Regions from separate parts of the Peribacillus sp. NJ11 genome, predicted to be linked through region 2. Evidence: riboswitches for the same ligand, from Rfam matches in the RefSeq annotation. Region 2 holds a riboswitch; each other region holds the start of a gene.
What was found. Region 2 has a riboswitch for glycine ahead of gcvT (glycine cleavage system aminomethyltransferase GcvT). Riboswitches for the same ligand answer to the same signal wherever they lie in the genome.

Region 1: linked by a shared signal. The riboswitch ahead of QUF86_RS19525 (amino acid permease) and the one ahead of gcvT (glycine cleavage system aminomethyltransferase GcvT) in region 2 are both predicted to bind glycine.
Region 3: linked by a shared signal. The riboswitch ahead of glyA (serine hydroxymethyltransferase) and the one ahead of gcvT (glycine cleavage system aminomethyltransferase GcvT) in region 2 are both predicted to bind glycine.

The regions. Positions count from the first base shown of each region.
Region 1 covers NZ_JAUCFO010000001.1:3,967,813-3,978,839, reverse strand. Annotated here, with positions in the region: gene QUF86_RS19565 (GTPase) at 1-226, shown strand, start outside; gene QUF86_RS19560 (acyl-CoA dehydrogenase family protein) at 343-1,485, shown strand; gene QUF86_RS19555 (sensor histidine kinase) at 1,716-2,987, shown strand; gene QUF86_RS19550 (acetoacetate--CoA ligase) at 3,096-5,084, shown strand; gene QUF86_RS19545 (TetR/AcrR family transcriptional regulator) at 5,425-6,018, shown strand; gene QUF86_RS19540 (putative quinol monooxygenase) at 6,129-6,452, shown strand; gene QUF86_RS19535 (NADPH-dependent FMN reductase) at 6,511-7,053, shown strand; gene QUF86_RS19530 (hypothetical protein) at 8,362-8,607, shown strand; glycine riboswitch at 8,877-8,974, shown strand; glycine riboswitch at 8,978-9,034, shown strand; gene QUF86_RS19525 (amino acid permease) at 9,339-10,718, shown strand.
Region 2 covers NZ_JAUCFO010000001.1:3,014,097-3,025,123, forward strand. Annotated here, with positions in the region: gene comGF (competence type IV pilus minor pilin ComGF) at 1-397, shown strand, start outside; gene comGG (competence type IV pilus minor pilin ComGG) at 390-776, shown strand; gene QUF86_RS14905 (YqzE family protein) at 904-1,089, shown strand; gene QUF86_RS14910 (YqhG family protein) at 1,135-1,932, opposite strand; gene QUF86_RS14915 (DEAD/DEAH box helicase) at 1,910-3,598, opposite strand; glycine riboswitch at 3,973-4,060, shown strand; glycine riboswitch at 4,064-4,147, shown strand; gene gcvT (glycine cleavage system aminomethyltransferase GcvT) at 4,282-5,388, shown strand; gene gcvPA (aminomethyl-transferring glycine dehydrogenase subunit GcvPA) at 5,406-6,752, shown strand; gene gcvPB (aminomethyl-transferring glycine dehydrogenase subunit GcvPB) at 6,745-8,205, shown strand; gene QUF86_RS14935 (rhodanese-like domain-containing protein) at 8,366-8,749, opposite strand; gene QUF86_RS14940 (lipoate--protein ligase family protein) at 8,964-9,800, shown strand; gene QUF86_RS14945 (vitamin B12-dependent ribonucleotide reductase) at 10,191-11,027, shown strand, end outside.
Region 3 covers NZ_JAUCFO010000001.1:4,763,554-4,774,580, forward strand. Annotated here, with positions in the region: gene QUF86_RS23255 (ABC transporter ATP-binding protein) at 1-833, opposite strand, end outside; gene QUF86_RS23260 (ABC transporter permease) at 903-1,706, opposite strand; gene QUF86_RS23265 (ABC transporter permease) at 1,703-2,557, opposite strand; gene QUF86_RS23270 (alkaline phosphatase family protein) at 2,674-3,507, opposite strand; gene QUF86_RS23275 (ABC transporter substrate-binding protein) at 3,497-4,609, opposite strand; partial or broken gene QUF86_RS23280 (Tn3 family transposase) at 5,191-5,634, opposite strand; gene QUF86_RS23285 (aspartyl-phosphate phosphatase Spo0E family protein) at 5,834-5,998, opposite strand; partial or broken gene glyA (serine hydroxymethyltransferase) at 6,233-7,021, opposite strand; glycine riboswitch at 7,117-7,210, opposite strand; glycine riboswitch at 7,211-7,311, opposite strand; gene speB (agmatinase) at 7,474-8,475, opposite strand; gene QUF86_RS23300 (aldehyde dehydrogenase family protein) at 8,904-10,376, opposite strand; gene QUF86_RS23305 (iron-containing alcohol dehydrogenase) at 10,646-11,027, opposite strand, start outside.

The DNA of each region.
Region 1 (11,027 bases), 950 kb from region 2:
CATCAATGTTGGAATCGGTCTCCTTGTCAGGGAGGGTGTCAGGGCTGCAGTTCGTTTCATACCAGGGGCTGGTCTAGCCGTTTCCGGTGCGGTAGCGGGTGCTGTCACGTATGGAATCGGGCAAGCCGCGATAGCTTACTTTATCGAAAACAAAGATATTGATCAGGCGAAGAAAGCTTATAAGAATGCTAACAAAGAATATAAAAATGAAGACATTGACTCTTAAATGGCAGATTCAAACCATAAACTAAACTAAGATGATAAGATAAAGTGGTGTTCGCAGTTGCTGTTTCTGCTGCTGGATGGTTCATGAATTTGTTTACTATAGGAGGAATGATCTTCATGTCGTTTTTTCAGTCACAGGAGCAAAAAGAATATATACAAAAATTAGAGGAAGCGATTCAGTCCTTTTCCGCTCGATCTGAAGTTCTTGATGATACAAAGGGTTTTCCTTTTGAAAACATTCAGGAGTTAAAGGAATTCGGATATCCTAAATTGACCTTAGCCAAAGAAGATGGGGGAAATGGCGGTTCCTTATATGATTTTCTCCTATGCCAAGAAAAAATAGCTCAGTATTGTGGTCCAACAGCTTTAGGAATAGGCTGGCATGTCGGAACGGTCCTATCCTTAACCGAGAAAAGACCCTGGGAAAAAGGGGCCATGAATGAATTGTTTTCTGAAGTGTCGAAAGGCGCCCTCATCAACACGGCAGCATCTGAGGCTGGAACAGGAAGCCCGACGCGTGGCGGCCGTCCGGAAACGATCGCTATCAAAAAGGGTGAACAATGGAATTTGAATGGAAGAAAGACTTTTACTACACTCTCACCCGTCCTTGATATTTTTCTTGTAACGGCATGGGTACCCGAGGATGAGTGTTTAGGCACATTTTTAGTCCATCGTGATGTAATCGGTGTAAGTATAGAAGAAACTTGGGATATGATTTCCATGCAGGGAACAGGAAGTCATGATTTGGTGTTAAATGACGTCAGCCTGCCTAAAAAGCATTTACTCATGAAAAGTAAACCTGGTGGAAACAGGAAACCTGAAGCATGGCTCTTACATATACCGGCTTGCTATTTGGGAATTGCAGTGGCTGCCAGAAATTATGCAGTTGAATTTGCGAAAACCTATTCTCCCAATAGCTTACCAGGACCAATCAGGGACCTTCCGAATGTTCAACGGACAATTGGGGAGATGGAATTGGAATTGAGCGAGGCACACCATTTTCTCTACTCTGTCGCAGAAAAATGGGAGCAGCACCCTGAAGATCATGATGAACTATCGAAACAATTGGGTGCTGTTAAGTTATCGGTCGTCAATAAATCGATTTCGATTGTCGATAAAGCGATGAGAGTCGTCGGAGCCAAAAGTTTACAACGGACAAATCCCCTGCAACGCTATTATAGGGATGTACGCGCAGGACTTCATAATCCTCCGATGGATGATGCGACAATCACCATGCTAGCAAAATCAGCTCTTTATTAAGTGAGTATTCGGAAATTATCTGATGGCACTGAAATGACATCGTCGTTTCAGTGCTTTTTCCTGTTTATTCTCTACCCCCTATTCTTCCGTTTTAATTGTTGGTACCTCTATGCTTCAGCTGCCTCATTTTAATTCCAACAATATAATTTTACTAGCTAATCATTCTCTATCTTGTTATGATTTATATACCTGTCTAAATCTTCGAAAAATATCGAAAGTTCGGTGTAAAAATGAATCTTATGACAAAAGATTTACTGATTAACTTTTTAATTATCCTTTTTCCGATTTTTTTATTGCAAATGAGCTATCTAGTAAAGTACGTATACCGTTTAGATGCATTAAAAGGATCGTTCTTATCCATTTTCCCTATTCTCTCACTTGTTCTATGCATGCTTTTCCCCGTTGTCACAGAAAAGGATTTTGTTTGGGATCTTCGATGGATTCCATTTCTATTAGGCGGTTTATATGGAGGGTACCGGTTAGGAATCATATTAATTGTCATCACTCTACTTATTCGCTATTTAACAGGGGGGGAAAATGGATTTTATATATCATGCATCACTTTTCCGCTAATTGGTGTTTCCCTGTTTTTTATATCGAAATACTATCTAAAAATGTCAGTCAGTAAAAAAATCTTCATCGGTATTTCATTAATCTTTATTGTTCACAGTCTCACACAGTTTATTTCAACAGAAGTATTTGAACTTACTATAGGCATAAGTATATGGAAACAATACTTCACGATCCAAGTCATAGGAATTGTTGTTGTAATATTACTATGGGAGGTCATTCTCACTAATTTTCAGGTTCTCGAAAAATTAGTGAAAGCGGAAAAATTGCAAATCGTTAGTCATCTGGCTGCAAGCATCTCTCATGAAGTCAGAAATCCCCTTACAGTTACTAGGGGATATATTCAAATGTTAAGCGAAGACGTTTCTCCCAATACAAAGGTTAAGTATGCAAATATTGCGTTGAAGGAATTAGATCGGGCTACGGATGTCATAAATGATTATTTGACGTTTGCTACCATAAGCCCTGAAAATAAAGAGCGATTAAGGGTATCCGAGGAAATTCAGCATGTCGTGAACAGTATAAATCCCTTGGCAAACGATAATGGAATCGAATTGAAATTATCCCTATTCGAAGATGAAGCTTATTATATCATGGGGGAAAGGAAGAAATTCCAACAGTGCTTGTTCAATATCTTAAAGAATGGCATAGAATCGATGCAAGATGATGGCGAAATATACATACATTTAATTCATGCTGCCCCCACCATCCAAATTAAGATTCAAGATCAAGGAATTGGAATGACACAGGAACAAATATACCGTTTAGGTGAACCTTACTTTACAACAAAAAATAAAGGAACGGGATTAGGCATGATGGTTTCATATAGCGTTATAAAAAGCATGGATGGATCGATACATGTGTCAAGTGTACAAGGGAAAGGTACATGCTTCTCTATTAACCTGCCCCTTCATAGATACGAGCCAATTTGAATTTAGTGTAAATTGACGGTTTTATTCTCATACATTACAATTTAAGTAAACTACCAATTATTATGAAATGATTTAATGATGAATTCGATACCTAAGGGAGATGATTAAATGAAATCGCTTACAGATGGACAAGTCATTTGGGAACCTACAAACGAACAAATCGAGCAAACGGTATTGACTCAATATATGAAATGGTTAAACGAAAAGAAAGGTTTATCATTTCAAGATTATCATGAATTATGGAAATGGTCGGTTGATGAACTGGAGGATTTTTGGGCTTCGGTTTGGGATTATTGTGATGTAAAAGCTGACAGGAAATATGACCGGGTTTTAGCGGAGCATTCAATGCCAGGGGCGAAATGGTTCGAAGGGGCAAGGCTTAATTATGCTGAAAATGCATTATTGAATGATCAAGTAGAGAAAACGGCGATCTTTTTTCGTTCCGAAAATATCAGGCTGCAAGAGGTAAGCTGGAAAGAGCTGAAAGAAAAAGTAGCTTCTGTTGCCCATTCGTTAAGGGGACTTGGTGTGAAATCCGGTGATCGTGTTGTAGCTTATATGCCAAATATCCCTGAAGCGGTCATAGCTTTCTTGGCGACAGTAAGTATAGGTGCCATCTGGTCCAGCTGTTCACCTGACTTTGGGGCAAGAAGCGTCATTGATCGTTTCAAACAGATTGAACCGGTTGTATTACTTGCGGTTGATGGGTACCAGTACAATGGAAAAGTATATGATAAAACATCCGTTGTTTCACAGCTTAAACAGGAATTGGTTACTGTCAAGCATACTGTAATGGTTCCTTACATAGAAAAGAAGGTTTTGGAAGAGAATCTGGCAGATACGATTCCATGGGATGATCTAGTAAAAGAAAAAGCCGAATTATCTTTTGAAAGTGTTCCGTTTGATCATCCGCTTTGGATTCTCTATTCATCAGGTACAACAGGAATGCCAAAACCGATTGTACAAGGACATGGCGGAATATTATTGGAGCATTTTAAATCAACAAGAATGCATCAAGGCATGACTTCCGAGGATACGGTATTCTGGTTTACGACGACAGGGTGGATGATGTGGAATCTCCTAATGGGTGGTTTGCTTAATGAAGGGACGATCGTTCTTTATGACGGCAGTCCTTCTTTCCCGGATATGGATGCCCTTTGGCAATTGGCTGAAGATACAGGCATGACTTTCTTTGGAACAAGTGCACCATTCCTTACGAATTCCATGAAGTTAGGAATCAAGCCAATGGAAAAATATGATTTATCGAAATTGAAGGCCCTTTTTTCCACTGGAGCACCTTTGTCGGGTGACGGGTACAAATGGGTGTATGAGAATGTCAAGAAGGATATCTGGCTTAGTTCATCCAGTGGCGGAACCGATGTTTGTGCCGGATTTGTAGGTGGCGTTCCTACATTACCTGTAAGAATAGGGGAGATACAAGGAAGGGCATTAGGTGTTCGTGCAGAGGCCTTTGATGAACAAGGCCGAACATTGATTAATGAAGTCGGTGAATTGGTCATTACCAAACCCATGCCGTCCATGCCGCTTTATTTCTGGAATGATCAAGACGGGACAAGATACTACGAGAGTTATTTCGATACGTATCCCGGCATTTGGAAACATGGTGATTGGATAAAAATCGACGACAAGGGCAGTTGTATCATTTATGGTCGTTCCGACTCGACCATCAACCGTTCTGGTGTACGGATGGGAACTAGCGATATCTACCGGGTCGTCGAAGCGATCGACGAGGTTATGGAAAGCCTTGTCATTGATAGGGAAGTGCTTGGCCGCGGTTCTTCCTTGCTCCTGTTCGTTGTCCTTAAGCCCGGTAATAGCCTGGATACGGCATTGACAGCAAAAATCAAGGAACAAATCAGAGGACATGTGTCCCCTCGCTTTATTCCTGACCAAATCCATGTCGTTGAACAAATACCTAAAACTTTGAACGGAAAGAAAATGGAAGTCCCGATACGTAAAGTATTGTTAGGTTTCGAGTTTGATAAAGTCGTGAATCCAGACTCCATGGGAAATCCTGAATCGCTTCAGTTCTTTAAAGAATTAGCCATTGAGTTGAATGAGAAAAAAATATTCTAGCAAACAGGCGGAGCAAAAAAGCTCCGTCTTTTTTTCTTCTTAAAAGAATTCTTCCGGCAAAACCAAGATATTGCACGTTCAAACATTTTTTAATTAATAACCCTGATTTTTCTACGATAAGGAAAGGAACGGGAAAATATAAAGAGGGATCACTTCCTCATTTATCTCCAATGGGTACATAACAAGATGAATTACTTCATCCGGGTTCTTAAGCATCTCCTCAGTATAATGACAAACTTACCTTATGATGGAAATTTTTGTTGACAAATTTAAAACTGATGAATAGAATAAAATAAAAATGACAGTAAGCACTGACAGTTTGAAGGGTAGAGGTGAGAGTATGAGTAACAGTCATAATCTAAGTAACGATGATAAGCTACTTTTTGCTGCGATCGATCTAATAGCAGAGAAAGGCTACAATGGTGTTACTACTCTGGAAATCGCTGGTGCGGCAGGTTTGAGTGAAAAGACACTGTTTCGTCGCTTCGGAAGTAAGCAAAATCTTTTAGAAACGGCATTTGACCGATATCACTATGCCGAAGAAATGACAAAACTTTTTAATGAAAGGCAAATCGTTTGGGATTTACATTCAGACTTACTACTGATAAGTCGAACATATCATGAAATCATGAATCGTAACCGGAAAATGATTATGATAAGTATCAAGGAAGAAGGCAATTTACCCGGATTTCGAGAAAGAACACAAAAGCATCCTCGGCAGTTACTGGAAATTTTGACAAACTATTTTAACACGATGTATGAAAAAGGAAAACTTATTCACACAGACCCAGAGCTGCAAGCGTGGTCGTTCATGATGATGAATTTTGGTGCCTTTATGAACAACCTGGATGCCGATGAGAACTATCCGACCGTGTCCCTTGAGGCATTTATAATGGAAAGTGTGCAAACATTCACTAGGGCATTAACTCCCTAGTTTTTCCTAAATAATCATGACAGTTAGTACTGACACCCAATAATGAAAAAGAAAGAGCAGATTTATAACGCATTGAGAAAAATAAATTTAAATGACAGGAGATTATGTATATGAATTCAAGTAAATTAATAGTATGGATTAATGTATTTACAGCTAAACCTGGCAAACTAGATGAATTAGTTGCGATACAGTCTGAAGAACTTCTCAATTTTAAGAGGGGATCTCAAGGTGTTCCTGGTTGGATTAATAGTCGTTGGCATCGTTCTGTTGATAAAAATAAGGCTATTATGATAACTACCTTTGAAAGTGTTGATCATCATAAAAATTGGTTAGAAAAAAGTGAATTTACTGAACACCTTAACAAGATAAATCATCTCATTGAAGATGCAGAAGGTGGGTACTACACATTAGTGGAAGTCATTGAAAACATATAAATCAATTAAAATTATAACTTCATTATTTTAAACAAACATTAACGAGGAGGAAAAACCATTGGGGAAATTAAACATTGGAATTATCTTAGGAAGCACACGTCAAGGACGCGTAAGTCCACAAGTAGGAAATTGGGTAAAAGAAATAGCAGATAAACGCGGAGATGCAAATTATGAAATCGTAGATATTGCAGACTTTAAATTGCCTTTTTTGGGTGAAGGCACTGGTAAAGAACCAGGGTTAACAGCTTGGGCAGAAAAACTTTCCAGCTTAGATGGATTTGTTTTTATCGTACAGGAATACAATCACAGTATTACAGGAGCATTAAAAAATGCGCTTGATTCCGCACGCGATGAATGGAACAACAAGGCGGCGGGCATCGTGAGCTATGGTTCAACAGGCGGAGCTCGTGCAGCTGAACATTTGCGTGGCATCTTAGGTGAATTACTTGTTGCGGACGTTCGAGTAAATCCAACATTTTCACTATTTACAGACTTTGAAAACTACAAGACATTTAAACCAGCTGATTTACACCTTGGTAATGTCAATGCAATGTTAGATCAAACGATTGCATGGAGCGGTGCCTTAAAAAAATTAAGATAAGCTTGATAGTTTACTAACCGCTCTTAAAGTAGCTTCCATTGCTATGCTACTATACTCTTACATGGATTATGCACAGTTAAAAAGCAAAACGGCCTTCCAAAATTTAGTCTAGTTTAAAAGATTTAGTATAGCATGAAATATTTAATATGTTTATTGAAAAATGTTGACAAACCATTGGTTAGTTCTCTAAGGCCTATTGTAGAGTTGACGAAAACTGTGCGATTATACGGGCACATAAAGCGCCCGTATAATTTCTACTTTTATTTAGAAGGAGCAAAAAGTAAATGTTTCTTGTTTCTTTAATTTTCTTTCGTGTCATTTTCTTTTACTATGCGAATATAAAGTCCTTTACGAGTCTTTTTAAAGAAATGTACGGAGTTACACCTCATGTTTACCGTGAAAACCATTCGTAAGAACAAATTGATTCGTTTCAAAGCTATCATATCGAAGATGCCGAAACATTGATAAATTCACCAGAAATTTTAGCTATATTGGAAACCGTACTAACCAAACATGATCACTCGTAGAAACGATTACAGCAGATGTTGAAACAGATGAAGTGATTGCAACAAGTTCACCTTACTTTAAATCAGATGTTGCTCTGAATGGACATTCTCTTTTTATCAGAATTGAATATCAAGAAATTACCGCGAATGAGGAAAATTATTTTTCAAAAGCTTTATGGTTTTATGAAGCATTGTTTACAAGTATACGGAGCATTTATTTAAGTACATGGCACTTTCTCTTTTATAAGCCTTATTACACCGCTGTTGAACCAAAGGAATTAGAACGAGTATATTTATTTAAATTGTATGATTTACTAAAAAAACTTGTTTAAGACATTCTTTATTCCTATTTAACGATTAATGCAATTCATTTTTTTATATTAGAAAAGCGATTATATGAAACAGTCATTGTTGCGATGAGCTCCAATGGCTTTTTCTATTTTATAGCAATACTTCTTTCGAATGGTTTATTTACTTGCTAAGTTGAGTATTCACCTCCCTTTTTTGATGTTAATATTTGTTAGTGAAATATCTTACTATCTATAATAGGAATATACGCAAATAATAAGGTATATATATTTGATCATACTATATGAATATGTTTTAAAAGAAGAGGATAACCAACTTAGAGTTCCGGTTTGACACAGGTAAAATGTAATGGGAGATGGTTTCGTTAACACGTCAAGCGTTGTGAAAATGAATACGTGATGATAAATATAAACCTTATTGATCCAAATTATGTTATTCTATTTCTGTTTACAACAGTCCGTCGGAAAAACTGTAAAGGGGGTATAAGGTTAAAATGGTTAAGGAAAAGAAAATCAAGCTAAAGAAGCCAAAGAAGTGGTGGGGATGGGTTCTAGCAATTGTCATCATTGCTAATATAGCAGGTGGTGGGGACAAAGAGGAAGTTGCTAAAGAAGAGAAGGCTTCTGAAAATACTGCTGAACTTAGGGAGGAAGCTCCTAGACAATCTCTACTGCTGCAAGGATTTTCGCGAGTCTCGAATTTTCTCTTTTTCCATACATCAATTATGTTAAAACTATAGTTATTATGTCCTCTCCGGGCTTTAAATTTTGTTTCGGAAAAATGCCGAAATTTTTGCTTATACATAAGCTTGTTTGGGATTCTTTGCGACATAGAAAAGCTGCTAATAAGCTTGATTTTTCATAGCTAATAACTTCTAAAATATACTGTTCATAAAGTTCAAATTAGTCCATGCTTAAATTTCAGAAAATAGAGTTTTTTCAGATAATCGTTGAAATATCCATTAAAACCCGATAATATACAACTATTAAAACAACTTTATATCAGCGGATGATGATTGTGGGAGAGTCTAAACAATGTTTAGCACCGAAGGAGCAAATCCTAAAAGCAGGGACTAATCTCTCAGGTAAAAGGACTACAATTGGACGCGTCTCTGAAGAGAGCCATAGGCCACCGAAGGAGTTAAACTCTCAGGTAAAAGGACAGAGGAAAGTAGGAAAATACCTATCTTTCCTCTGTCCTTTTTTGTACCTGGAAAGATAAAAAGAGAGGAAGTGTGCATTGAGATCTGAAGATAAATGATCTATCCTTTGATTTGTACAATTAATGCTATATTTTCAAAAAAGGTAGGTAGCTTTATTTCAAAAAACTATATCTAGTACCCACCTAGGAAAGCGCTTACAATGATAGGTCAGTCTCCCAGTACGCTAATAATTCACACTCATTGAAGGGCTGACCCTTTATAAGGAAAAAATTCCAAGTAGCCTATAAAAGTAGAAAGTGGGAGATCGTATGCAGGAACAAAAGTTGGATAGAGGGTTAAAAAACAGGCACGTACAACTCATAGCTATTGGTGGGGCAATCGGAACGGGATTATTTCTTGGAGCAGGAAAATCTATTAATTTAGCTGGGCCATCAATTCTATTTGCTTACATGATTACAGGCATCATTTGCTTTTTAATCATGCGCGCACTTGGAGAACTACTCTTATCTAATTTGAACTATCATTCCTTTGTTGACTTTGTAAGAGACTATTTAGGTAATATGGCAGCATTTGTAACCGGCTGGACCTACTGGTTTTGCTGGATCTCAATCGCAATGGCCGACTTAACGGCAGTTGGTCTTTATACTCAGTATTGGTTTCCCTCCGTACCTCAGTGGATGCCAGGATTGATTGCCCTAGTCATTCTGCTATTTATGAATCTTGCAACCGTTAAACTTTTTGGCGAAATGGAATTCTGGTTCGCATTAATAAAGGTCATCGCTATTCTAGCATTAATTGTTATCGGTATTTTCATGATTATTAAAGGCTTTTCCACTGATTCAGGCGCAGCAAGTTTCACGAATCTATGGAGTCACGAAGGTATGTTCCCAAATGGAATAAATGGTTTTGTCCTCTCATTCCAGATGGTAGTGTTTGCGTTTGTGGGCATTGAACTTGTAGGACTTACAGCAGGTGAAACAGAAAATCCAGAAAAAGTTATCCCCAAAGCCATAAATAATATTCCTATTCGGATTATAATTTTCTATATTGGCGCACTTATTGTCATTATGAGTGTTTATCCGTGGAACGCAATCATCCCAACGGAAAGCCCATTCGTCCAAGTATTTGTGGCTGTAGGTATTGCTGGAGCTGCTGGTATCGTTAATTTTGTCGTCCTAACATCGGCTGCTTCGGCATGTAACAGCGCAATCTTCAGTACAAGCCGGATGGTATACTCACTTGCCAAAGATAAAAATGCACCTGTACCGTTTGCAAAACTTAATGACCGTAAAGTACCTTCCAATGCATTGTTCTTTTCAACTGTCGTCATTTTAATTTCCGTTGTTTTGAACTATTTAATGCCTGAAGGAGTATTTACCTTGATTACAAGTATTTCTACAGTATGTTTCATCTTTATTTGGGGAATTACAGTCATCAGTCATTTGAAATACCGTAAAACAAGACCTGATCTAGTGAAAAAGAACAAATTTAAATTACCATTTTATCCAATTTCCAATTACTTGATCCTTGCTTTCCTAGCGTTCGTCCTTGTTGTTCTTGCACTTGCGAGCGACACTCGTGTTGCCTTATTCGTTACTCCTGTTTGGTTCATTATGCTGATTACGATTTATAAGATTCGCCAAACGAAGGTGGAACAGGCGAATCAGAGAGAGGTAGCGGGGAATTAAGGGGCAAGAAACCCTTTGATTCAATTTGCGGTGTTTGTCCAGATAGTTGCCGCTCCATATTTTCCTAACCCGGTGAGTAAAAAATCTGCCCATTATAAAAAGCCAAAGATATCTGGATAATCATATTATAATTCGAAAAAATTATTTTAGAATAGTGGTGTTAGCGCTTTCAAAAAAGCTTGACATAATTATTCTCAACAACTATTCTAAATGTACCAAATTGAATAAGCGGATGACAGTTGTGGGAGAGTGCAAAGCGACAAGCCACCGAAGGAGCAAGTTCCAAAAAGACCCTTGGAACAAATCTCT
Region 2 (11,027 bases):
TTTAATGATCTTAATGACGACGTCCCTTTTTGTCCTACAGCTTTTTTCAATCATTCACACCCAGATGAGATCCATTGATAAATTGCATCCTAAAGAGTGGGAGGTCTTTACCATGCAAATGAAGCAGGAGGTCCGGAGTTCCAAAGTTCAGGATGTAATGGGAAATAAATTATATTTGCTTTCAGGTGAACAATTATCATCCATTGAACAATATGAAGATAAGGTCCGAAGGAGAGTGAATGGTAAGGGGCATGAGGTCATCTTGCAGAACATTTCGGAATTCCAGGTTGAGAAGGATGGAAGTGTCATTGTTCTAAATATAACGGATAAAGCAGGGACTACTTTCAGTCGAAGATTTCATCCTTTCTTAAGACATGTGACGAAAGTCGATGAATAATCAAAAAGGAGTCGTTTTCCCGATGGTCATGATTGTAGCGAGTGTTTTCATCATGTTCACGATATTAATGATCGATCAGTTTATCATCGATAAAATGTTTTATAAAGAAGTGGAAGAATCGCTTGTGGCCGATCATCTTGTCCACCTTGCCGTTAAGGATGTGACGTCAGAGTGGGGGGAAGAGGTCCCGGAAATCATCCAGGGGGAAATTTTATACCCCAATGGTACGGTGCGATATTCCTTAATGGAGGAAGACGGTCCTTACGTCTATATAGAATTTTCATCGACGACTAAAAATGACCGAAGGGGTAGGGTCATCATTCAATACGATACAGAAGCGGGGCGAGTGATACAATGGATAGAAAAGCAGGCTGTGTAATACGTAAAATACACAGTCTTTTATAAAGGTTCAATCATGTTCAAGCGATAGATTCGCGTGTTTAGGGAACAAGTGAAGGAATAAAACAAGCGTAAACCGGGCATACTTTGTTTAGGGTGATTTTTATATGTCTACAAACGCTTATATTAAATATCTGACGCAACAGCTTGTCGAATATTTTAATCTGACCAAAAAAGAACGAAAAGAAAAGCGACGTCATAGAAAAGAGGATAAAAACCATGGTATGTCCCATTGGTTTGGCATTGTCCCTTTTGCTTTGTCGATGTTCTTAAGGAAAAATATCAAGAAATAGAACAGATGTCCTTAAATTAGGACATCTGTTTTTTTATTAAGGATCCTATCCCAACGCCCTATCTGAAAGGTAAAATAAACCTCCATTGATGATGGATATTCGGATGTTCGGTTCATATTGTGCTTTTAAGGCTTCTTTTTCGGTAAAATAGCTCTCACTTTTTTCGTCCATATCCTTGTAAAAATGCTCCAATAAATTCAAGTCATTCTGCCAGCGAAGCATTGCTTCTTCCGCCCAAGAATGGTCATCATCCTCGAAACTGGTTCTGATGTATGTATCCAGTCTTGCCAATCCACTCTTGGGCATGATGAGCGGTGAAAGCGTAAAGGAATAATCCGGAATTTTTGGGGTGACCTTAACCGGTAAAACCCGATGGTGAAAGCTTTCCATGATCTCGCCTGAGATTAAATTCAATCCGATGGACATAAATGTATCTTTTTTACGATCGCATTGATAGGATATTTTCACATTAAGGGTTAGCCAAGGAAACAATGGATTATTCCCGCCTTTTGATGGAGGAGTATCCTCAAAAAGTCTAGTATACCCTGCCAGATTTTTTGTTGATTGAATAATTTGATGAAGGCGAGGGGAGCCAAAATGAATCATTTCTCCCTTTAAATCGGGTGGAGCATGTTCTGGGTCGGTAATGAAAGTCATCTGGGCTGGGTTCGGAATGCCACCGGTTTTTTCTAGATAGTGCCAATAAAAGGGTCTGTTCATTAATTCTTTATCCATTTCAATTGTCAGTTGAACGGTAAGGTGGGTGGGTGTATTATCCAGTATTTCACAATCATTGGCTTTAAAGTAAGTTAATAAAAAATCATGAATTTCCCGTTGCTGCATGAACCTCACCTTCCTTCATGGATTGAGCGAATTGAATTAACGATGAGAAATTATCCATCTTGATTTTCATTTCGCCCTCTGTTTTGGACTCGCCGACTACATCAATTAAGTATTCTTCAATGTTGTTAATTTCCAGTTTGGTTAGAATATCATCCAGTTCACCAATTACTTTTTCAAATAAATTAATTTTTTCGTATAGTAACTTCAGAATATGTTCTTCAACTGTATTTTTCGTGGCAAAGTTATAAATCATGACATCTTCTTCCTGACCAAGCCGGTGAATCCGCCCAATTCTTTGCTCGAGTCTCATGGGGTTCCATGGTAGGTCAAAATTAATCAAGTGATGGCAAAACTGAAGGTTTATCCCTTCCCCGCCCGCTTCGGTTGCGATTAATACCTGTATTTTCTTTTGGAATAATTCGCGCATCCAGTCTTTCTTTCCACGCTTAAATCCGCCTCGGAAAGGGACTGAAGAAATCCCATTCTGTTGCAGGTACCATTGCAGATAAAGCTGGGTCGCTCGGTATTCGGTAAAGATAATCACTTTGTCATCAATTTTCTTGATCAGTTCCAAAGCTTTTTCAGCTTTGGAGTTCTGAACCGTTTCGTTCACTTTAGAAAATAAATCATCAAGCTTTGCCAAAAAGTCAGGGGAAGGCTGGTCGTATTTTGCTTTCATATTTTTTAAAGTATAAAAGACTGCCTCCCTGCTGCTGCAGGCTTCCCTTTGGAGAGTGAGAGCTGAAAAAGCGCTTCCTTTTGTTCCATCCGAAATAGGCTTGAATTTGGAAACGGCATCGTACAATGCCTGCTCGGTTGGAGAAAATTCAATTGTGATGGTTTCCACATGCCTTTTTGTCCATTCAATACCAGTATCGGCCCGCCGGTTTCGTATCATAACAGTGTTGACCAGTTCCTTTAGGTGTTCATCTTCAATTATGTTCCGGCCTTTCCCTTTATATTTTTCCGAAAAGAGTGAGGCATTTCCCAAGTGGCCTGGTTTCAATAACGAAACGAGGTGGAAAATTTCCTCGACTTTATTTTGAATGGGAGTAGCTGTCAGGAGTAAACAAAATTTCTTTTTCAGATTTTGGACGAATTCATAGTTCTTCGTCTTATTATTTTTAAGTTTATGAGCTTCGTCAATAATGATGAAGTCATATTCCTGATTGAAAATGATATCACGATGTGGATCGCGTTTCGCTGTATCAATGGATGAAATGACCACATCACAGGAGTCCCAAACATAACTTTTTCTCTGAACGACTGCCGGAATATGAAACTTGGTATTCAATTCAAAAGCCCATTGTGTGACAAGTGAGGCCGGTACAAGGATCAATACTTTTTTTACAAGGCCTCTAATCATATATTCTTTTAGGATCAAGCCGGCTTCAATTGTTTTTCCGAGCCCTACCTCATCAGCTAAAATGGCCTTTCCATTCATCTTTTCCACCACTTGCTTTGCTGCTTCCAATTGGTGGGGAAGCGGGGTTAACTGCGGAAGGTGCTTGGGCGCCTGTAATCCCTCAAAATCAGGGATGATGAGATTTTCCTCCATTTGAACCGCCAACTTATAAAGCTCCCAATTTCCCCATGGACCGTCATTTTCCATCTTTTGCAGAAACTCGTCATTCCATTCAGAATTGAAGGATATATTGATTTTCATAGAAATAACTCCCTCTTAAATCATAATTTCCTTAATAAAAGGTCAAAACCCGAACATTTCATATGTGAAGTAAGAAAAATATTTCTCTTCAAAAGATATTGCAGAGATAAGTTTCTTAGGGTAGGATATAAGTATATTTAGAAAATTCCAATTTCCAAACGCTGTAAAGAATCTTTGTATTTCAGTTTTGCAGTTCGCGTTTTCTTAGTATGCGCTACAGGCTCCTATTTTATCCAAGATACTGAAGGAGATCATTCAAATGGTTCCTGAAGTTTTAGGAGAGTTGGCAGAGAATGCATTCCATGATGCTCAAAGGTTTTACTAATGCTTGGGGCTTGTTCGCTTACTTTCATTGGTAGACCATTTATATGCGGGTGAAGATAAGGGGAGAGACTACGGATGTAGCGCCGAAGGAGCAAACTTAGCAGTGAATCTCTCAGGCAAAAGAACTCTTATTGGACGCAACTCTGGAGAGCGCCGCCCATTTTGGGACGGCCACCAAAGGGGAAAACCTATTATATAGGTAAACTTTCAGGTTTCAGGACAGAGAAAAAGCTCAAACGGGCTTTCTCTGTCCTTTTTTGTGCTTTTTTCACATCATGAATCAGGATATCTGATGCGTAATGACAAGAAGCTTTGATAATGAAGCCATTTAAATTAAAAAATCTGAGGGGGGTCATTTTTTGACCAATTTAAAAAGAACACCACTATTTGAAGTTTATCGTGAATGCGGCGGTAAAACGATCGATTTTGGCGGCTGGGAACTTCCTGTCCAATTTTCGGGTATAAAGGACGAACATGAAGCCGTACGTACAAAAGCGGGGTTATTCGATGTTTCCCATATGGGGGAAGTTGATGTTAAGGGGCTTGGGAGCCTTTCCTTTTTACAGAAGATGCTGACTAATGATATATCAAAGCTGCAACAGGGCGGTGCCCAATATACGGCTATGTGCTATGAAAACGGCGGGACGGTTGATGATCTCATCGTTTATAAGCGGGCTGAAGACGACTATCTGCTCGTGGTCAATGCAGCGAATACAGATAAAGATTTCGATTGGCTGCAAGCTAATCTACCGGAAGATGTCCAAATCACAAATGTATCGAGTCACTATACACAGCTAGCACTTCAAGGGCCATCTGCAGAGAAGATATTACAAAAACTATCAGAAAATACTGCCTTAAGTGAAATTGGATTTTTCAAGTTCAAGGAAAATGTCATGATAAATGGTATCTCCACGATGGTATCCCGTACCGGATATACTGGTGAAGATGGTTTTGAGATATATAGCGACAGTGAAAACGGTCCTGCCCTTTGGAAGGCGATTCTGGATGCCGGAAAGGAAGAAGGGATTCAGCCGATTGGTTTAGGTGCTCGTGATACCCTGCGTTTTGAAGCGAAACTTCCGCTGTATGGGCAGGAACTTTCAGCGGACATCACCCCAATAGAGGCCGGGATCGGTTTTGCGGTAAAAGTGGATAAGGAAGCAGATTTTTTCGGGAAAGCCGTTCTTGCTGAACAAAAGGAGAAAGGGGCTCCCCGCAAGCTTGTGGGAATTGAAATGATTGACCGTGGCATTCCACGTCATGGGTATAAGGTCTACAGCGGGGACAAAGTCATTGGCGAGGTCACGACTGGTACCCAATCACCAACGTTGAAGAAGAACGTAGGGTTGGCACTTATCGATAAGGAATTTTCGGTGCTGGATGCGGAAGTCGAAGTGGAAATTCGATCCAAACGTTTGAAAGCCGTTATCATACAAACACCTTTTTATAAAAAACCACGTAAATAGAGGGGAATGGTCATTAGATGAAACATCGTTATTTACCCATGACAGAGCAAGATAAACAAGAAATGCTTGAAGTGATAGGTGTACCTACTGTTGAAGAACTTTTCAATGATATCCCTGAAAGTGTTCGTTTTCAAGGCGAATACGATATCAAGCCCGCTAAATCGGAACCTGCCTTAATAAAAGAATTATCAAGGCTTGCTGCCAAGAATGCGGATCTTAAAAATTATGCTTCCTTCCTTGGTGCGGGTGTCTATGACCATTATGCACCGGTCATCGTCGATCATGTTCTTTCCCGTTCTGAGTTTTATACGGCTTATACACCCTATCAGCCTGAAATTTCACAGGGCGAGCTTCAGGCCATCTTTGAATATCAAACGATGATTTGTGAATTGACGGGTATGGATGTGGCTAACTCCTCCATGTATGACGGCGGGACAGCGCTAGCTGAAGCAGCCATGCTTGCTTCAGGTCAGACACGACGCAAGAAGATTCTCATTTCAGGGACGGTTCATCCTGAATCAAGAGAAGTTGTTAAGACCTATGCGAAAGGACAACGCGTGGAAGTGATCGAAATTCCTTATAAAGACGGTGTGACGGATATGGCCGCCTTAAGGGAGTTGGTGAAAGATGATATTGCAGGAGTGATTGTGCAATATCCGAACTTTTTTGGCCGTATCGAGCCATTGAAAGAAATGGAAGAAATCATTCATGGCGTCAAGTCCATGTTTATCGTTTCCAGTAATCCGCTTGCACTGGGAGCCTTGACATCCCCTGGTGCCCTCGGTGCAGATATCGTAACGGGGGATGCTCAGCCATTCGGCATTCCAGCAGCATTCGGTGGACCTCATTGTGGATATTTTGCCGTTACGAATAAACTTGTACGGAAAGTTCCGGGCAGACTCGTCGGTCAAACAGTGGATGAAAATGGAAAAAGGGGTTTTGTGCTGACGCTTCAAGCTCGTGAGCAGCACATTCGCCGTGATAAGGCCACATCCAACATTTGTTCCAATCAAGCGTTGAACGCCTTGGCAGCTTCTGTTGCAATGACCGCTCTTGGGAAAAAGGGGGTCAAAGAAATGGCCGTGCAAAATATTCAAAAAGCGCATTATGCGAAAAAAGCTATTGAGGCAAAAGGGATAAAAGTAATGTTCGACGGTCCTTCGTTTAATGAATTTGTCATTAAACTGCCTGCTTCGTTTTCAGAAATCAATAAAAACCTATTTGAAAAAGGGATGATCGGCGGCTTTGATTTAGGAAAGGTTTATCCTGAGCTGGAAGACCATATGCTGGTCGCGGTAACGGAACTTAGAACAAAAGAAGAAATTGATGCACTTGCGCAGGAATTGGGGGATCAACATGAATAATCAAGATCAATCACTCATTTTTGAAATCAGTACATCCGGTCGAATCGGGTATAGTCTGCCAGAAATGGATGTTGCAACTACTCCGCTCGAAGAAATTCTTCCTGCCGACTACATCCGTGAAGAAGAGGCGGAGCTTCCTGAGGTGTCCGAATTGGATATCATGCGTCACTATACAGCACTTTCCAAACGGAATCATGGAGTGGATTCGGGTTTTTATCCGCTGGGTTCATGCACGATGAAATATAATCCGAAAATAAATGAAAATGTGGCACGCTTTAACGGTTTCGCCCATATCCATCCATATCAAGATCCGAGTACTGTTCAGGGAGCCTTGGGACTATTATTTGATTTGCAGGAACATCTAACGGAAATCACAGGGATGGATCAAGTGACATTACAGCCTGCAGCAGGTGCACACGGTGAATGGACAGGGTTGATGATGATTCGCGCTTTTCACGAAGCTAATGGCGATACAGAACGGACGAAAGTGATCGTACCCGATTCTGCACACGGTACGAATCCAGCTTCTGCCACTGTGGCCGGACTTGAAACGATAACAGTGAAATCCGATGAAAACGGGTTAGTCGACCTTGAGGATTTAAAGCGTGTTGTGGGACCGGATACGGCGGCTTTGATGCTGACGAACCCCAATACGTTGGGATTGTTTGAAGAGAACATATTGGAAATGGCACAACTTGTCCATGATGCCGGTGGGAAGCTTTATTATGATGGTGCCAATCTGAATGCAGTACTTTCAAAAGCACGCCCGGGTGACATGGGCTTTGATGTGGTTCACTTAAATCTCCATAAAACATTCACTGGCCCGCATGGCGGCGGCGGTCCGGGTTCTGGCCCTGTAGGAGTAAAGTCGGATTTGATTCCTTACTTGCCTAAACCGCTTGTGGTCAAACAAGATGAGCAATTCGTTCTTGATTATGATCGCCCGCAATCCATTGGCAGGGTAAAACCCTACTATGGGAATTTCGGGATAAACGTAAGGGCATATACGTACATTCGTTCAATGGGTCCTGATGGCCTTAAAGCCGTCACCGAGAATGCGGTCCTCAATGCAAATTATATGATGCGTAGGTTGGAACCATTTTTTGACCTACCATATAATCGTCATTGTAAGCACGAATTCGTATTAAGCGGACGTCGGCAAAAGAAATTGGGAGTCAGGACTCTCGACATAGCCAAAAGATTGCTGGATTTCGGGTATCATCCTCCAACCATTTACTTCCCGTTGAACGTGGAAGAAGGAATGATGATAGAACCGACCGAAACGGAGTCCAAGGAAACTCTGGATGCATTCATCGATGCAATGATCCAGATTGCCAAGGAAGCGGAGGAAACTCCGGAAATCGTTCAGGAAGCTCCGCATACGACCGTTATAAAGCGGCTTGATGAAACTCTTGCTGCAAGAAAACCGGTTCTGCGTTTTCAAGCCGACTGAAAGCTTACATGAAAAACCCCCTGCCGGACGGCGGGGGTTTTCATGTTTATGTATCTTGTAAAGAACTAATCAAAGTCAATGAGTTAACTTTCATTTTCATTGAGCCCGCATTGAACATGTAGACGTTTTAATTAAAAAGAGCCCATGCGGAGATGGGGTCTTATTTCTTTGCTTTGATTTTCCCGGTCCACATTTTGAAACCGCCTTTTAGGTGAAAAAGTTCCTTGTAGCCCTTTTTGTATAGCATGGCTGCAGCTCTTCCGCTGATGATTTCGCTTTGAGCGTACAAGTATACAGGCTTGTCCGGCCTAATTTCGACCAAGCGAGTTTTCATTTGCGTCATAGGGATGTTTCTTGCGCCTAAGATATGACCGTTATCAAAATCATTCGGTTCCCGAACATCGATCAGCTGCACTTTTCTGTAGTTAGCGATAAATTCGTCCTGTGTTAATGTTTTAACGATTTTACGCTGGCGGTACCAATTAAAAAGTGAATACGCAATAACCACTCCCAAGATGATGAGCAGTGTATATAATAATTCCAAACATTAAAACTCCCTTCTACCTTAACGAATACAGACAATACTTATTATATAATTGCTTTACTTAATAATCAAAAAGAATTTTCATCAAATTCTTTATCGACTTGATAGCACTTTCTTTTTTAGAGTGTTAAAGTCTGTTAAACTACTACATGTGAGTTTTTTGTGGGGTATAACGTAATTACTGAAAAACAGTCTATTGAAACGAGGGTTTAGGATGACTAAAGAAAAATGGGGTTTTATAGATTCTGGAAATTGTTCACCGGCTTTTAATATGGCGATGGACGAAGCGCTTTTAAATTGGCAAAGCAAAGGGGAAATTCCGCCAATCATACGCTTTTATGGTTGGGATCCAGCGACATTGTCGATTGGTTATTTTCAAAAGGCAGAAGCGGAAATCGATATGGAAGAGGTCAAAAGGCAAGGCCTCGGTTTTGTTCGCAGACCAACAGGAGGACGAGCGGTGCTGCACGAGCATGAATTGACTTATAGCGTAATCGTTCCAGAAACCTATCCGGGAATGCCAACTACCGTTACTGAAGCATATCGCGTCATATCCGAAGGAATATTAATGGGGTTCAGGAATCTTGGATTGGATGCTTATTTTGCTGTGCCTCGAACCGAGCAGGAAAAAGCGGCTTTAAAAGTGCCCAAGTCTTCCGTCTGCTTTGATGCTCCAAGTTGGTATGAACTGGTTGTTGAGGGCAGGAAGGTCGCTGGCAGCGCACAAACCAGGCAAAAGGGCGTCATCCTTCAACACGGGGCCATTTTGCTTGAACTTGATGATGAAAAGCTCTTTAGCGTATTTAAATTCTCAAATGACAGGGTTAAAGAGAGAATGCAAAAAAACTTAAAAAACAAAGCTGTAGCCATGAATGACATTGCCGGAAGAAAGATTACCATCCCCGAAGCGAAAGTTGCTTTTGAAAAAGGTTTTGCCGAAGGACTATCGATCGATCTAGAACCATACGTCCTCACTGAACAACAATTGCTGGAAGTGAAGGCCATAGCAGAAAGCAAATATGAAAGCGATGAATGGAATTTCATGAGATAGAAGAAGCAGAATAATTAAAGTGGAAAATAAAAAAGTTTTTTCAGATTTGTTTACCAAATAAGCTATTCCTTGCGGGAATAAGTCCTAAAAGGGATGGGGAAAAAGCAAGGTCCAAATTAATTGAAATCTGATGAAAAATTATCGTAAATCGACATTTTCCTCCCTTTTGCTAACTATATTAATTGATTTATCGTTTGACAAAATTAAAAGTCATTCAAAACAAACACAATATATAGTAGTTGAAATATTTAATGCGACACTATATGTTGATTTTTGAGTTTCGCTATGATAAATTTAGGGTACTTGTTAAGCGAAACGGACATGTAAGGCTACATATAGATTTTTGCGGCGGCAAGAACGGATCTTGAAACATATAAAGGAGAGGGAATTATGTCGGTTGTAATAAAAGAAGCTTTAAAGGTTGATCTAGAAAGGTTGAATAAGGATATTTCTTTATTTCCCCAGGTTCACCCTGTAACGGCTGATATGAAAATGGCGCATAAGGGAGTGTCCCGTCTAGTCATGCTTGACCGCTATTCTTTTAAGGATACTGAAAAAATCACACTCTCGGCAGGCGATTTCGTAGTGTTGACGATCAAGGAAGATCCGAAATTCCCAGCACGGGGTCTCGGTCACATCGTTGAAATAGATTGGGAAACCAAAAAAGCCAAGGTATTGGTGGATGAAGAATTCCGCGGCGTATTGGATAGTCCGGAAGAAGTGGAGACCGGGATTGTAAACCGTCCGCTGGATATTATCGAAAAACCGCTTGAAATATACTATGAACAAATTGCGAAACGTAATGCAACAGGCTTGGCTTCAGTGGAAACCACTGAAGAAAAAAGAACGGAATGGTTCAATAAATTCTATGAAGAATTAAAGAACCTTAATTTTGTCCCGGCAGGTCGAGTATTATATGGTGCGGGTTCCAATACGGATGTTACTTATTTCAACTGCTATGTGATGCCATTCGTACCTGATTCACGTGAGGGAATTTCAGAACATAGGAAACAAGTGATGGAAATCATGAGCCGCGGCGGCGGAGTGGGTACGAACGGATCGACATTGCGTCCAAGGAACACTCTGGCAAAAGGGGTAAATGGAAAATCCTCGGGTTCAGTGTCATGGCTTGATGATATTGCGAAATTGACGCATCTAGTTGAACAGGGCGGTAGCAGACGCGGTGCGCAAATGATCATGCTCGCTGATTGGCATCCTGATATTGCA
Region 3 (11,027 bases), 1.7 Mb from region 2:
CCTTGTAAGTCCAAGCTGTCCTCACCAACAGAAACTAATTGTAAAACTTCTGGACGAATGGCGACTTCATTCCCTTTTAATTCTGTGGTGCGAACAAGTTTACGGAAAACTTCCATATTACAGACATTATAATTCCCGATAAATTTTGCAACAAATGTATTGACTGGAGAAGTATAAATTTCTGATGGAGAACCGGATTGTACAACTTGTCCTTTATTCATGACAAAAATTCGATCAGACATCGTCATTGCTTCTTCCTGATCATGTGTAACAAAAATAGTTGTAATATCTAATTCTTTCTGTATTCTCTTTAATTCTTTTTGCAGACTTTTTCTAATTTTAGCATCCAATGCGCTTAACGGCTCATCCAGAAGCAGTACTTTCGGCTCCATGACAAGCGCACGGGCAAGAGCAACCCTCTGCTGTTGTCCACCAGATAATTGATGAGGATAAGACTCTTCTTTTCCTATTAAATCAACCATATCAATCATATTTTTCACTTTTGACTTAATATTTTTTACCTTCTTCATTTTAAGGCCGTACGCGATATTATCAAAAACGTTCATATTCGGGAAAAGCGCATAAGACTGAAACACCATACCGACTTCACGCTGACGCGGTGATAAATCAGTAATATCTTTTCCATCAATTAAGATTCTTCCTACATCAACATCTTCAAGTCCCGCAATGGAACGTAATAATGTACTTTTTCCGCACCCGCTTTGCCCAAGAAGTGTAGCAAATTCACCTTTTTTTAATGTTAATGAAATATTATTTAAAACGACTTGATTTTCATATCCCTTAGTAACTTGGTCGATGGTTACATAGCTCATTAGTTTTCACCTTCTAAAGTAGTATTTTTATGACGGTATTTTTCTTAAAAAAATGAAGGAATTCGCTTCTTATTTTGACACCATAGGATTTTTTTTGTTTCTAAACGTAAGCTTTAATACAGTCCCCGTTAAAAGTAAAATCATTGAATAATAAGTAATAACAATTGCACTTGTTAAGTGACCACTGCTGTTTAGTTTGTCGGATAGATAAATTTGAAGGGTTTCAAATCGGCCCCCGACAAGCAAATTGGCAAAAGCAAACTCACTAAATAAAAGAGAGACTGATAATAAGGTAGACACTAAAATTCCAGATATAATATTTGGAAACACCACTGTACGAAACGCATTGAATTTTGTGGCACCGAGTAATTCAGCTGCATCAACAAGTTGTACTGCATTAAGCGTACGAAGGCTGTTACGAATTCCTTGATACATAAATGGTAGAATGGTTATGAAATAAGCACCAATTAAAATCCAAGGTGTTCCGGCAATTTGAATCGGTCCAGCAGAATATAGCTTGATTAACCCAACAGCTCCAACAATGGGAGGAACTCCATAAGGAAGCATGGCTGCGGCTTGGAGCAATCCTTCCCATTTACTGAAATATACCGTGATAATAAAAATTGTCGGAAGCATAATAACAACACTAAGACCTACTGACATGACAATTAAAAACAGCGTTCGTCGAAAAGCATCATAAAACCGTTCATCTTGAAACAATTCAATATACCATTTCATTGTATAACTCTCAGGTAAAATGGTATGATCCCATTTACCAGCGATCGAGAATAAAAGTGTTCCTACAAGCGGAATTAATAAATATATAACTAGTAATCCAACAAACAATTTATGAAAAGTCAATGAAGACTTCATCGTAAATCCCTCCTAACGCTACGCATCATTCGTTCATTGAACCACATCGCCCCTATCATGGTCGTTGCTAGAAGAACTCCCAAAGCACTACCTAGCTGCGGCTTTAATGCAACGTCACTAGCAACTAGAGAAGCAATTTGCAATGACAATATGTTATAGTTGCTGCCGACCAATGCATAGGCTGTAGCGTAGGCTCCCATCGCATTAGCAAACAAAATACTGAATGTACCTACAATACTAGGTAAAAGAACTGGAACCCCTATTCGAAGCCAAAATGAAAATGTTGACCCTCCTAATAATGAAGAGGCTTCTTTCCATTGTTGTTTAATTCCTTGATAAGACGGGTAAATGAGCATAACGGCAAGCGGAATTTGAAAATAAATATAAACAAGAATGAGGCCTGTCCAGGAATATAAATTAAAATCTGCAAACAGGTCCCAACCAATCTTGGCAAAAAGCAACGTAAACAACCCATTGTTTCCAAGTAATATAATATATGAAAATGAAAGGGGAATCCCTTCAAAGTTCGACGTCATATTGGTAATCATCAGTAGTCTGTTTTGTATTTTTTGAGAGAACTTTGTAAACGAATAGGCTGCAATGACTGCTACAATCACAGAAGTTATAGCAGAAAATAAGGAAATGACAAGGCTATTTTTAATGGCTTGTAAGTAAAATTCACTTTTAAATATGGTTAAGTATTGATTAATCGTAACTTGAATTCCATCATCTGCATAAAAACTATTTTTAATCATTGCCACTAATGGTCCTATTTCAAATCCAATCACAAACATAATAAATGGCAGTAAAAGAGCTAATAAGTAAACTTTTTGTTTTTTTATTTTTCGCAAGACTTCTCGCTCCCCTATGTTCTCTAACAATTTGGGAATTGGTCTAACAGTACATTCGTTAAACCAATTCCAGTCAATCTTCATTCTTCATTTTAATGTTGAATAGTGTATATTTTTTAAAGGGTAACTTTTCCTTTCAGACCTGGAAATTGATATGAAATCATTTTATCGGACGGCTCAATATTTAATAGTTCACAAACGAGAGGTGCAAAAGCTAATTGCGGAACCACTTCACCATAAACGCCAGGCTCAACTTTTGGACTAATGATAAAGAGCGGTACATCACGTTCACCATCAGTTATGCCGCCATGGTTGCCATATTCACTCATGCCATGATCCGATGTAATTAATATGTGGTAACCTTCTTTGATCCAAATTGGCAAAAGTTGTGCCAACAAGCTTCCCATTTTTAGGATTTGCTCACGATATTCTTTTGATTCCGAGCCAAAAATTTCTCCTTTTACATCTACACCGAGCGGATGAATATATAAAAAGTGAGGGTCATACTTTCTGCGTAAAGCTTCTGCATCCATTAACACATGACTATCTGGATAGTCATCGTCCCAATAAAATTTTCCGTATTGAATAGGATTGGATGTATCTTCTTGCTCACGGTCTTCAATAAAATGGAATGGCGCACGATTATAAAGTTCGCTTACCCAGTAATAGGATACTGTTCCGTTTCTTAACCCGTTTTCTTTCGTAAGATGAAAGAGACTTTTCTCAGTAGATAAACGAACGGCTTGATTGGACGTAATCCCATTCATTGAAGCCGGCGTACCTGTTAACAACACTTCATATAATGGACGGGAAAGACTTGGAAGCTCCGACTTAACTTTGTAAAGTGACGCTTGATTCGTTTCAACTAAATGCTGAATAAATCCCAGCGCTTCGCATGCTTTATCGTATCTCATACCATCAACAACAATTGCTATTACTTTATTTGACATGGACTAACACCTCTTCTTGCCAAATCTGCGGTAAATTTTTAGCCGTTTCTTCCCAAGCTTTGTAATCTTCAATTGGTTTTGCATTTTTGTACTGTTCTTCTGGAACCATTTTTTCAGCTACTTCTTTCGGAAGTTCTACATCGCGAATTGGACGGGCAAATCCTTTAGCTAAATTAATTTGTCCTTCATCGCTTAAGATATATTCTCTAGTTGCCATCGCCGCATGCGGATGCTTTGCAAATTTGTTAATAATAGTTGCGTAGCCGCTTACGACTGAACCTTCAGTTGGAATGGTGACTTCAAATTGATCGCGGTTAATTTGGTCAGCGTAACCAAGAGCATTGAAATCCCAAACAAGGGCAACTTCCACTTCCCCTTTTTCGATGTTAGCCGGCTTGGCATCAGTTAAGCTAAGGCGGCCTTGCTTGGCAAGCTTAGCAAAAAAGTCAATTCCTGGTTGGAGATTTGTTTCATCACCGCCGTTAGCGATAGCGGCAGCAAGTACGGCCATTTGATTCTGTGTACCACGCTGAACATCTCCAACAGTTACTTTATAATCCCCTTTTAATATGTCATCCCAAGATTTAGGCGGGTTATCTACTAATTCTTTATTAGTAAAGAATGCAATCGTTCCTTGGTAGCCAACAACCCAATCTCCATTGTCATCTTTTGCCCACTCAGGTACCTCGTCCCAATAGGAAGTTTTATATGGCATCGTTAATTTTTTTTGTTCCGCGATTGGCCCAAAGGAAATCCCTACATCGCCGATATCAGCTGTTGCACTCTCTCCTTCAGATTCCATTTTGGCAATCTCTTCGGCACTGGACAAATCTGTATCATTGTGTTTCAATGTATATTTTTTCATCACTTCATTCCAAGTTTCTCCCCAGTTAGCCCATGAATCAGGCATACCGACACTATTAATAGTCCCCTCTTCTTTTGCCTTTGTTTCAATTTCTTTCAGGGTTAACGAACTTGGATCCTTAACCACTGGAGCAGCCTCCTCATTAGTAGCTCCACAAGCAGCTAATCCCAGTACACTCACTCCTAACATCACAGCTTGAATAGACTTGTAACAATTCTTCTTGAATGTGCGATTCATAAAAAGTGCCTCCATTTAGTGTGGAATCTTTAATGTTTATTACTGTTTGTTACGGTTTAATCATAATCTGAAAACATTAATTCCACATAAACCAAATATTAAGATTTTGTAAATCAGCTCTTTATTTCTCCAACTCATCAGCTTTTATCTTCATAAGTATTAACAACAGTCCGCAAACAGGATCAAGTAAATGCAAGTCTATAAAAGAGAAATGTGAACAACTTTTATTCAAACATATCACCCTTTTACCTCTCTTTTTAGCTCGACGTTAACAAAGCTCCCGGTTAGCTAAATAACTTTTCATGCAAAAAACTCTCTTGATACAAGAGAGTTTTACATAGATTTTATTAAACAGATAGAATTATCAATGTGGCTATAAATAATAATTGTTTTGGGCGGAGTTTTCTGGAAGGTAAATTTTACTGGAATCATAAAATTATGACAGGGATTCCTTCTTTATAGCTTTAGGTTTAGGATGGCAGATATTTTAGGATATTGGCTCTGATCATGCCTTTACTGTTAATAATGCAATAGATTAAAAATAATAAGTATTTTATCAATGATTGAAGGTGTTTCGTTCCGTCCCCTTGTTTCCCAAAGAAAATAGTTCTTGTGACTCCATTCATGGCTTCTCCTTTGTTTAAGCCTTTTTGAATCTTTTTTCTTAAAAGTTCACTAGTAAGGTAATTAAGAATAAAAATAGTCTTTTCGATTCAACCCATTTCACGTAAAGCTGCAGCCAAACTGTTTTGCCTAGAGTTAGAGTCTATTTCCCCCTTAATAAGTGATGCTGAGATAGTACCTTCTTTTATAGAATGAGCTAATCGTAAAACACCTCATAATTTTCTTTAATAATTTTTATAGTTATTTGGCCACGTAAAATGGACCCTTAATTTGAATACCCGCTTGCTTTCTCTTATGAAAAAAGCTTTGAATCTGACAAATCTCTGATTCTTGGTACAGCTAAAGCCCAATAGGTGAGTTAATCCAAAAATTTGATCTGTATAGCCAGCAATATCGGTGAATAGCCGGTTTGAAATAAAATAAATAATCGTTAAGTAACCATTTTAAAAGAACACAGTTAGTATATTCATACATTCTAATTCAATTAAAAAAATCCCTGTTATTCAACGGGGACAATGAAATAAGAGAGATATTTATTTGGTATTTGACACAAAAACTGTGACGGAAAGAGTGTAGGGAAAGATTTCGCAGAATAATGGATCAGTTGAATTTAATTATTTGATATTTATACAACCATTCATCTAACTCTTGACTAGTTTTAATCGTATCGGAATGAGAAAGTCCTTTTAACATTCCGATGACAATCAAACGGCCTTTCAAATAATTAATCTTAGTTTCTATTTCTGATAGTAATTTTGTGTTCATTACTTCGCCCCTGTTAATTTGTATAATTGTTCTAATGATACTGACGATTAACATTATAAATGAGTAGATGCTGTCTACTTGAGCGGGTTAAGTCTACTTTATATGTCTTCTTCAACTACACTACTTTTTCAATACCCCTTTAATTTATCCACCCTTTTCTTTAAAAAAAACAAAAACAATCAATGTGATTATGCATATATCAAAAAGACTCTCTAATTCTATTCCCAAGCATTCAGCAACTGCTTTTGCTGCAATGTATGCATAAGTGGACCGCCTTGAATTCCTGGGAATACGGATTAATTAATCGCTTTGATAATTACTTCATCGTTCGTTAAAATGATGCCCCCCGCGGTCCTCTTAATGATTTATGAGTGGTACTTGTCACAACATCTGCATATGGGATTGGGGATGGGTGAAGACCAGCCGCCACCAGCCCTGCTATATGAGCCATATCCACCATAAGTTTTGCTCCAACTCGATCGGCTATTTCTCTAAATCGAGCAAAATTAATCGTTCTTGGGTAGGCACTTATCCCTTCAATAATCAATTTAGGTTTTTCTTTCTTTGCTATTGCTTCCAACTCATCTAATCAATCAATTGGGTATCTTCTCTAACTCCATAAGAAACAACTTCAAACCATTTTCCTGAAACACTGACTGGACTTCCATGAGTTAAGTGGCCGCCATGTGAAAGGTTCATTCCCATCACTTTATCACCAGGCTGAAGCAGTGAGAAAAAACCACTAAATTTGCTTGTGCACCTGAGTGAGGCTGAACATTTGCATATTTAGCTCCAAACAGCTTTGTTAAGCGCTCAATAGCTGCTTGTTCTACCACATCGACAAATTCACATCCGCCATAATAACGTTTTCCTGGATAACCCTCTGCATATTTATGCCCATAGCTTCTAATACTCTTGGCTGACGAAGTATTCTGATGAAATCAACTCTAGTGTTTGATGTTGCCGTTTCCGTTCGTTTTCAATTGCCTCAAAAATGGTTCGATCATATTTCTGCAAGCTCATTCTTATTTCCTTCTCTGTTTAGATAACTGCTGCCACTCCATAACATGTCCCCTGGTTTTGCACGCAAAACAGGACAGAAAAGGGTAATGGCAACATTCCCTTCTCTGTCCTTTTACCTGAGAGTTTAACTCTATACTGAAAAGAGTCTTCCCCTTTGGTGGCGTTTTAAAAACGCACTCTCCAGAGTTGCGTCCCATTGTGGTTCTTTTACCTGAGAGATTTGTTCCAAGGGTTTTTTTGGAACTTGCTCCTTGGTGGCTGTCTATATTGCACTCTCCCACAATCGTCATCCACTATATATATTTGAACACTCTATATGTTTACTATTGAAGATTATTTCTATAATTGTTTTTTATGGAATCTCCTCTTTATTTATACATATTCAGGAAACTAAGAAAAGAAAAACGGAGGAAAGTCATTTTATATCAGCAAACGCTTTCAAATTTAATAGACTAATGCTTCTTTATGAAGTTCTGCTCTTGATGATCGCTGATTATATCCTGGTTTTTCTCTTTTTCTTTCAAAACATAACTAAGCAAGTCTAATGAGAGACGCGCTGCTACTTGTCCAGTTATTCCAGCATGGTCGTAAGGAGTAGCTACTTCTACCATATCAAAACCGATTACTTCTCCTCTTTTTGCAATTCCATGGAGTAATTCATTGACTTCATCATAAAGCAGGCCTCCAGGAGAAGGTGTGCCTGTCGCAGGGGCGATCGATGGGTCGAGACCATCAATGTCCATGGTAATATAATATTTTTCACCTGCTGGAATAAGTTCCAGAACCTGTTCAAATCCCATCTTTCTCATTTGGCGGGGAGACAAGATGACACTTCCGTATTCTCTGGCAGCATCGACATCTTCTTTTTTACTGCTGCTGATTCCACGAATGCCCAATTGGAAAATCTTTTGAACATGATTCATTTCCGATAAGCGGCGGATGCAGCTTCCATGTCCAACCCGCATTCCTGAACGGTGATCTGCCCAGTCTAAATGTGCATCAATCTGGATCACATGAAATGGCCCGAGTTCACCCAAGCCCTTTCCTACTGGAATTGTAATGGAATGATCTCCACCTAATACAACCGGCATTGCACCTTTTGAAACTATTTTTCGAATGGCTCCTTCCGTATTATCATGGGATTGCATCATATCCCCATGTACCATGTCCACATCGCCGCAATCAACGACTTTCCATTTCGGGCCAAGATACATGATATCATTTTCAATATCATAGGCACCATCTAACCCGAAACTATATAATGTAGAGCCTTCACGAATTCCCCTTGGACCCATTCTTGCGCCTGACTTCCATTGTGTTCCCATATCATTTGGAACTCCAATGACAGCAACATCTGCGTCTAACTGGTCTAAATCAGGACATACGGGATATTTCCCGAAAGTACAGATTCCGGTAAAAGGTAAATTAAGATGTTGTTTTTTATTATTCGACATGAACTTTTCCTCCCACTTGTATTACGTTCTTCGAAAATAATATAGATGCAAGCTTCATGCCATCCTATAAAACTAGGTAAAACTGAATAGTGTTATCAATAATGACTACCAGGAACCAACATATTTTCTGATTACTCGAAACTCCTTAGTAAACGCCACAGAGAAAGGAGCACAGGGAATATAAATTCATATCAGTAAAATATTATTCTTGTCTTATTTAGGTTTTAAATAAGACAAATCTTGATGAACTGGCTTTTTACTCGTAAAATAAACACTTAGGAATCTGTTCCAGCCCATCTTCAGAAATAATATTTGAAATTAAAATATTTGCGAATTTCAAAAAAATGCTTCCTCTATTATTAGTCATACATTTTTTCGAGGTGTGCATACTCACTCTCTTTTACTCATTTATCTCTACTTCTCAATTTTTAATGATCAAACCACTTGGTTGGCTCCACTTCTAGATTAATGTTGATTTGTTTTACCTCACTGAACTCATCTAAACCAAAAGTTCCTAATCCACGGCCAATTCCGCTCTGCTTATAGCCTCCCCACGGCGCTTCATTGTAGGCTAGATTATAGGCATTAATCCATGTAATTCCGGCTCTTATTTTCTTAATCACTCTTAAAGCCTTAGCACCATCTTGTGAAAATACACCAGCTGCAAGGCCATATGGCGTATCATTGGCAAGCTGGATGGCTTCCGCTTCGTCCTTAAACTTTTGAACGGTAAGGACTGGCCCGAATATTTCTTCCTGAACAATTCTCATGTCAGGTTTGGTATCGACAAATATCGTCGGCTCAACAAAATAACCATTTTCCAGCCCATCGCTTGTGATACGCTTGCCGCCACAGGCTAATTTCGCCCCTTCTTCTATGCCAAGTTGAATATATTTAAGTACCTCATTCATATGTTCTTCACTAACAAGTGCGCCCATTTCTGTAGACGGTTTATCACCAGGACCGACTCGGATCTTTTTTGCTTTCTCTATCAGTCTATTGATAAACTCGTCGTGAATGCTCTCTTCAAGCAGCAAACGCGATCCTGCATTACAAACTTGACCGGCGTTTACAAAAATCCCATATAAAGCATAATCGACTGCTGTCTCAAAGTCTGCGTCGGCGAAAACGATGTTAGGTGACTTGCCGCCTAATTCGAGTGCAATGTTTTTAATATTTCCAGCTGCTGTTTTCATGATGCTTCTGCCCGTTGATGTGCTCCCAGTGAATGAAACCATATCGACTTTATCGCTTTCCGCTATTTCATTTCCTACGGTTCCTCCACCGCCCATCACTAGATTGGCAACACCATCTGGTATGCCAACTTCTTTGATAATCTCAAACAATTTGGTAGTGGTAACCGGAGTTACCCCTGCTGGTTTAAATACAATCGTATTTCCTGCTGCAAGGGCAGGGGCGATTTTCCAAGCTCCCGTCAGCAAAGGAAAATTCCACGGAGCTATCAGTCCGCATACCCCTACCGGCTCTCGAACAACCATGGCCTGTACTGGAGCGGAAACGGGATATGTTTGGCCATCCGGTTTTGTGACTAAACCGCCATAGTAGCGAAAACAATCTGCTGCGTCAGCAATGTCAAACTCTGACTCTTTAAGAGGTTTTCCGGTATTTGCTGTTTCAAGTTGGCTAAGCTCCGAGGCGTTTTCTTCAATCTTTTCCGCTATTTTAAATAAGTAGGCAGCCCGCTCAGAAGCCGGTAAGTCCGACCAAATCCCAGAATCAAATGCCAGTCGTGCTGCATCAATGGCCATCTTTGCATCTTCTGCATTTCCGCTGGGTGCCTCTGCAATGATCTTGCCGTTTGCGGGGTTTACAACATTACTCTTTTGTTTACTTAAAGAATCCATCCATTCACCGTTAATAAACATTTTCAACTTATGCAATTTGGAAAACCTCCAGTTCGTTATTCTTCCCTTTAGCAATCTCATATCCATAAATAGCTAATAATGATCTGTAACAGGTTTGGTCATACGCATGCTTTCTGTAAACCATGGTGGCCACCGAATTAAAACTCCTATCAAGCTGGCCACCAATTCAAAAAATTTTGTTCCACATTCATTTAGTATTGAGTCAATTTAGATCTTTGCTCTATAATTGAAGATTTTGAAATTAGCTCCTATATTTCCAGGAACCGTTTACATGATTATCAATCTTAAATTAATGTTGTGTTTTTCACTTCATATGTGTTTTTAAATAATTCCAAATAATCTTCGCGTGTCAATTCCCGTGAATTAGTCTGTGTACACAAATGAACCGCTGCCCCTTCAGCTAGGAAAGGGAAATCTTCAGGTCTGACATTACTCAGATCTCGAAAGTTAGGAATGCCAATTTTTCTTGCAAGCTCTTTTAACAATACAACACCTTCATGGGCCGTTTCTTCTATTGTTTTACCTCCTCTATATGCTCCAAGCTTTGTAGCAACAATGGCATGCTTCTCGGGGTTTGATGGAATATTAAACTCAAACACATGTGGAAGAAAAATGGAATTCGCAACTCCATGCGGAGTATCATAAAGTCCTCCAAGTGGTTCAGCC